2 regions of the Allobosea sp. BIWAKO-01 genome follow, and region 1 is predicted to be linked to the other one. Evidence: predicted binding sites of a transcription regulator. Region 1 holds the regulator's gene; the other holds the start of a gene.
What was found. Region 1 encodes LexA, which represses DNA repair genes until DNA is damaged. Its sites were predicted from a motif close to TGTTCNNNNTGTGTTCNG; they were not measured.

Region 1 (3,411 bases):
GCTTCTCGCCGGCAGCCGACTCGAAAGTGCGAGCCTCGGCCTCGCTGCAGCCATGGGCCACCCCACGCTCACTGTGCGTCGCAGGCCACTGGTCGCAATCCTCGCGACCGGCGACGAGCTGGTCCAGCCGGGCGAGCCGGTTGGCCCCGACCAGATCGTCGCGTCCAACAGTTTTGCGCTCGCCGCGCTGGTCGAGCAGGCCGGGGGCACAGCGCTCGATCTCGGGATCGCCCGCGATGATCATGCCGACCTCGCCGACAAGATCGGCCAGGCACGGAAGGCCGATGCCGATGTGCTGATCACCCTGGGAGGGGCCTCGGTAGGTGAGCACGATCTCGTCCAGGCAGCGTTGATTGGGCAAGGCATGGCGCTCGGCTTCTGGAAAATCGCCATGCGGCCGGGCAAGCCGATGATGATGGGCCGCCTCGGCCGTATGGTCGCGCTCGGCCTGCCCGGAAACCCCGTCTCGTCCATCGTCTGCGGGCATCTCTTCGTCGTTCCGCTGCTCAGGGCCCTCCTCGGCGTGCCGGAACCTGAGCGCGATCTGAGTGAGCCCGCAATCGTCGGCAGAGATTTGCCGGCAAATGATGAACGGCAGGACTATATGAGGTCGGAACTGATCCTCACCCCGGAGGGATGGCTGGCAACGCCCTTCGCCAAGCAGGATTCATCCATGCTGGCCACTCTCGCCCGCGCCGATGCGCTGCTCATTCGCGAATCATTTGCTGCGCCGGCAAACAAAGGCGACGGCTGCCGGATCATCCGCCTGCGCTGAGGGCGCTTGCGGAACACAACGCGAACCTGTATGGTGTTCGTGCTTTGTTTCGATTCCGTGCAAAGAGCGCCGGCGGGGACCATGCTGACACGCAAACAGTTCGAACTGCTTCGTTTCATCCAGGAACGCCTGCGCGAGACAGGGGTCCCCCCCTCCTTCGACGAGATGAAGGACGCGCTCGATCTGCGCTCCAAGTCCGGTATTCATCGCCTGATCATGGCGCTGGAGGAGCGCGGTTTCATTCGCCGCCTGCCTAATCGGGCCCGGGCGCTCGAGATCATCAAGCTGCCCGAGGGGGCTGGCGGCCCTCAGGCGACGCGCGGGCGGTTCAACCCCTCCGTCGTCCAGGGTGGCCTTGGCAAGGTCCGGCCGATCGCACCGCCCCCGGACGAGGATGTGCGCTCCACAGTCGCGATTCCGGTCATGGGGCGGATTGCCGCCGGTACGCCGATTTCCGCCATCCAGAGCCGCAGCCATAGCGTGGCCCTGCCTGCTGACATGCTTGGCCCCGGCGAACATTTTGCTCTCGAGGTGCGCGGCGACTCGATGGTGGAAGCCGGCATTCTCGACGGCGATACCGTGGTGATCAAACGTCAGGACACGGCCAATACCGGCGATATCGTAGTGGCCCTGATCGATGACGAGGAAGCGACGCTGAAGCGGCTGCGCAAGCGCGGCTCCTCGATCGCTCTCGAAGCTGCCAATCCTGCCTATGAGACAAGGGTGCTGGGACCGGACCGCGTCAAGATTCAAGGCCGCCTGGTCAACCTGATGCGGCGCTACTGAAGCGGCTCGTGCTCTTCGACAGCCACCAGCGGCAAAGCCGGCGAAGGCCCTGGCGGGGTGCTTGCAGGCCGCTCCCGCTTGCGGCTCCAGGGACGATCGACACCATCCTGCTCTGATAGATGTGCGCGCCAGCCGCCCTTGTGGCCGACAAGTGCGGTCGCGCCATCGCGCGACAATGCCCTGCGGTCGATCAGTCGTGCAGCGCACGGAGCGTTCCACGGAATCGGCGTAATGACGAGATCGGCGCGCCGGCAGTCCTCGACGATGGCCAGGCGATCACGTGCAAAGGCAACGCTTCGTCCTTCCTTGCTGCGGACGACACAACCCAACGTGTCGCAGGCCGCGCCGTCCCGCAGGCTGTTGTCGTCAGGCCGGCGATTATCGCCATCTGCGTTCAGCCATTGTTGCAGCACGAAGCGGCTCGGTTGCCCCGCCAGGTCATGCGACCATCGCCCCCGCGGACCAGGATCCCGGAACCATCGCGTTCGATCAGGATGTCGGGCCTGTCGGGCTTCGCCGCCACGACCAGTCCCGCGATCAGGGGGCGACGGCCAGGAAGCGTAGCGGTGTCGTCCAGAGCGTGATCCAGAGAAGCGCGGCGGCAAAGCATGCGAGCGCCGCCGTCCCGAACGCAGGAATGATCACTGCGGAGTGGTCGAATCCCGCAACCCAGCGCGCGGATTGCAGCACATAGTCCGAAGCGACTCCCATAAGCGCCCAAGCCGGCCAATCCAGGCCGAAGGGATAGGCGAGTACGCCGAAGACCGCCGCAGGCATGACGATCAGGGAAACGAAGGGCAAGGCGAGCGCATTGCCGAGCAGGCCGAAGGGGTTGAAGGTCTGGAAGTGATAGGCACCAAAAGGTGCGGTTGCGACCGTCGCCAACACGGTCGTGACCGTGAGGCCGACCACCGCGACCCAGATTGGCCGTAGCGGCCAAGGCAGGTTCGCCGGCGCCTCGGAGTGGCCGCGATCCTCCCAGCGCTCGGCAAAGGCGATCAGCGCCGCGACAGCACCAAAGGACATCTGGAAACTCGGGCCAAGCAGCGCGTCAGGCTCGCGCAGCAGGACGATCATCGCAGCGAGCTCCAGATTGCGCATGCTGAGCGCCGGGCGATCGACGAGGATCGCACCGAGCATGACCAAGGTCATGATCAGAGAGCGCACCGTCGCGACTTCGGCTCCAGAGAAAATGCAATAGGCCGTGGCGCCGAGCATCGCGGCCAGGGCAGCGAGCTTCTTTACGGGCCAGCGCAATGCCAGCGTTTGCGATAGCGCCAGCAGGCCACGGACCAGGCCGAAGATCGTGGCGGAGGCCAGCACCATGTGAAGGCCCGAAATCGAGATGATGTGATAGATGCCGGCTGCACGCAGGTCGATATTGGTCGCCTCAGTGATGAGGCCGCGCTTGCCGGTAACCAGCGACGCCGCCATCGCGCCTGCCTGCCCTCCCCCGATCCCGGCGATACGCTCCGTCAGGGCATTGCGCGCCCGGTCGACCATCGCGCGAATCTGAAGCTCGAGCGGTGGCTGCGAGGGTGGTGGGGCGAGCGTGATCTTTCCGGGAATGGTCCCGACCGCCCCAAGCCCTCGGAAGAAGGCGTCGCGCCCGAAATCGTAGCCGCCTGGCCGCACCGGACCGGGCGGCGGCAGGAGGCGCGCGAGGGCGACGATGTGATCGCCCGGCGAAACCGATCCGCCCTTGACGTTGACCCGAACCCGCCGTGGCAGGCGTTCAGGCTCCACCCCGGCAATGCTGGTCACCAGGATCACGAGGCGCGCGCCAGCGTCACGCGCCTCGACCGATTCGACAAAGCCGGTGAGTTGTCCCACGCGCGTTCGATCGAGCA
Region 2 (3,411 bases), 2.5 Mb from region 1:
AGGAGCAAGGCAGGACGATCCTGACCCTGATCTCGGACGACAATTTCTCCTTCCTGCAGCGCACCGTGCTGCTGGAGTTCGAGTTGGGATAGGGCCACGAGCGTGACCTCATGCTCGCCCTTGCGGCAAGCACAAGCGCTGAATGTGCCGGCGATCGAGCGCCGAGAACGGATGATACGGCGCTGGCCACTGCGTCCCAGGCAGACGAAAAAAGCGGCCTTTCGGCCGCTTCGTTCATTCCGCGAAGGAAACGCGCGATCAGTTGGTCGCGAGCTTCTTCTCGATGTCACGCTTCAGCGTGAGGGCGCTGGTCGAGAGGTCGCCAGCCGGCGCCTTGACCAGGAAGGCGTCAAGTCCGCCACGGTGATCGACCGTACGCAGGGCGTTCGCCGAGACCCGCAGGCGCACGGAGCGGCCAAGCGCGTCCGAACGGAGCGTGACATTGACGAGGTTCGGCCGGAAGACGGTCTTCGTCTTGCGGTTCGAGTGGCTGACGAGGTGCCCGGTGAGGGTGGCTTTCCCGGTCAGTTCGCAACGGCGAGCCATGATATCGTTCCCTTGGAACCGGTTGTCTCAAACAAAAATGCCGACACGCGACGTGCCGGCCCACGAGCACCGGAAGTCAAATTGAAGTCGCGGGTCTATAGCCAAGCCCGGCTGCTGCGTCAAGGACCGGGACTGATTCCATAGCACGATCGGGGCGGCCGCAGCGTGGCGGCATTGCCACTCGCCAAATTCGGTAAAAGGGGTCACGATTCGGACCGATTCGCAGTGCATGCCGGTCTGAAGCATGCCCGTCCGGAGGAGTTGGATGAAGCCCGCCATCGCGTCGTCCCTGGCCGGACTTGGTCTCGCTGCGCTGGCCCTGGCCTCCGGCTTTGGAGCGTCGTCAGTCGCGGCGGCCTCGTTGGAGGCCAAATATGATGTCTCTCTGCTCGGCCTGACGCTCGGCACCGCCCATCTCAGCGGCGGCATCGACGGTAGCAGCTACAAGCTCGATATCGTCGCCAAGATGACCGGCCTGGTCGGCAGCTTCACGGGCGGACGCGGCTCGGGTGCGGCAACCGGCAATCTTCATGGTGGGCGCCTGTCGCCTGCGACCTTCGCGGTTTCGTCGGCGAACTCAAGCGAGAGCCGCACTGTGCGCATGGCGCTCGACGGCGGCACGGTGCAGGCCGTGGATATTGCGCCGCCGATCGACGACAAGCCCGATCGCGTGCCGCTCAACGAGAGCCACAAGCGCAATGTGGTTGATCCGATCAGCGCCTTCCTGATGCCCGTGGAGGGCAAGGGCGGGAATGGTGCCGCCTGCAACCGGACGCTGCCGATCTTCGACGGCGCCGCGCGCTATGACATCAAGCTGAGCTATTCCGGTTCGCGCCAGGTGAAGCTCGAGGGCTATAGCGGCCCGGTCACGATCTGCCAGGCGCGTTATGTGCCGATCGCAGGGCATCGGGCTCTCCGGCCGAGCACCAAGTTCATGACCGAGAATCGCGAGATCAACACCTGGCTTGCCCCCGTCAATGGCACCAATGTGATGGTGCCGATCCGCATCTCGGTGAAGACCATGATCGGGACTGCGGTCATCGAGGCCTCGAGCTTCAGGGTCGATCCGACCACCACCACGGCCGCGCGGCAGAACTGAGCCGCTCGGTCGCGCCGGCTTGGCCCGGCGGCCCTGCCTGGGCGCCCCGCCGTGGCGGTGGTTTACGCCGATCCCGCGTTGTTGCATCGGCAGAAATCATGCGGCCGCCCCTCGTTTCGCCGTGAGCACGACATAAATAGCGCGGAGGACTGTCGGCGCCCGGCCGTTTACGCTGATCGCGAAAATGAGTGGATCAAGCTCGTGTCACGATTCCAGATATGGTGGTGCGTGCGGCTGTCCCCGCGATATCTTGCCGTGAACGAATCCCGATTCTGCCGGAGTCAGCGATTCGGGCTTGCTTCGTTCAGGACTCGTTCCGCAGCTTAATTTCGGCGCTCCAGCTTGTGCCAAGGTAGGACGCTTTCCTCAGTGTCTGCTGCCGGCAAGGGCCCAAAGGAAACGATCGGTCGCGTCTTGATTTCAGCACGCTCTCTTCCGCCCTCGGTTCGTGCGCAGGGTGTCACAGCAGTTCTCGGGCCCACCAATACCGGCAAGACGCATCTGGCGATCGAGCGGATGGTGGCGCACCCGACCGGAATGATCGGCCTGCCGCTGCGCCTGCTGGCGCGCGAGGTCTATGGCCGCGTGGTCGAGAAGGTCGGCCCCGAGGCGGTGGCGCTGGTCACCGGCGAGGAAAAGATCAAGCCGCAGCGGCCCCGCTTCTGGGTCTGCACCGTCGAGGCCATGCCGCGCGATCTCGCCGTCGATTTCGTCGCGATTGACGAAATTCAACTCGCCGCCGATCTCGACCGCGGTCACGTCTTCACCGACCGCCTGCTGAACCGGCGCGGTCGGGCCGAGACGATGCTGATCGGCGCGGGCACCATGAAGCCGCTGATCGAGCAGCTCATTCCCGGCGTGAACGTCGTGACGCGTCCCCGCCTGTCGCAGCTCACATTTGCCGGCGACAAGAAGATTACCCGCCTGCCACGACGTAGCGCGATCGTCGCCTTCTCCGTCGAGGAGGTTTATGCGATCGCCGAACTGATCCGTCGGCAGAAGGGGGGAGCCGCCGTCGTGCTCGGCGCGCTCTCGCCGCGCACGCGCAATGCCCAGGTCGAGATCTATCAGTCGGGCGATGTCGATTATCTCGTCGCGACGGACGCCATCGGCATGGGGCTCAATCTCGATGTCGATCACATTGCCTTCGCGGCGGACCGGAAATTCGACGGCCATCATTTCCGCAAGCTGAATCCCGCGGAGTTCGGCCAGGTCGCCGGGCGCGCCGGCCGCCATCTACGCGACGGCACCTTTGGCACGAGCGGGCGTTGCCCGCCCTTCGACGCCGAACTGGTCGAGGCGATCGAGAATCATCGTTTTGAATCGGTGCGGCAGCTGCAATGGCGCAATTCCGACCTCGATCTGCGCTCCGTCGACGGGCTGATCGCCAGCCTGAACGTCCAGCCAACCGAGCAGGGGCTGACCCGTGCGCTGATCGCAGAGGACATGACGACGCTGGAGGTTCTGGCCCGCGACGCCGATGTCAGGCCGCTGGCGCAGGGCCGTGCAGCAGTCGAGCGGCTCTGGGAGGTGTGTGGCCTGCCCGATTATCGCAAGATCGCGCCGATGCAGCATGCTGATCTCGCCACCACGCTGTATCTGCGCCTGATGCGCCACGGACGGCTCGATCCGGACTGGTATCGTGCCCAACTCGATGCGCTTGACCGGACCGATGGCGAGATCGACACGCTGTCTGCCCGCATTGCGCAGGTCCGAACTTGGACCTATGTCGCAAACCGTCCTGACTGGTTACCTGATCCAGAGCA

Region 2: a site for LexA is predicted at 1,947-1,964, ahead of BIWAKO_RS11990 (helicase-related protein). Genes of this name have one in related genera too.

What each region holds. Positions count from the first base shown of each region.
Region 1 is NZ_BCQA01000001.1:5,036,029-5,039,439, reverse strand. It holds gene BIWAKO_RS23630 (molybdopterin molybdotransferase MoeA) at 1-775, shown strand, start outside; gene lexA (transcriptional repressor LexA) at 857-1,561, shown strand; gene BIWAKO_RS23620 (hypothetical protein) at 1,555-1,974, opposite strand; gene BIWAKO_RS23615 (ComEC/Rec2 family competence protein) at 2,099-3,411, opposite strand, start outside.
Region 2 is NZ_BCQA01000001.1:2,585,478-2,588,888, forward strand. It holds gene BIWAKO_RS11970 (esterase-like activity of phytase family protein) at 1-92, shown strand, start outside; gene rpmB (50S ribosomal protein L28) at 259-546, opposite strand; gene BIWAKO_RS11985 (DUF3108 domain-containing protein) at 812-1,645, shown strand; gene BIWAKO_RS11990 (helicase-related protein) at 2,063-3,411, shown strand, end outside.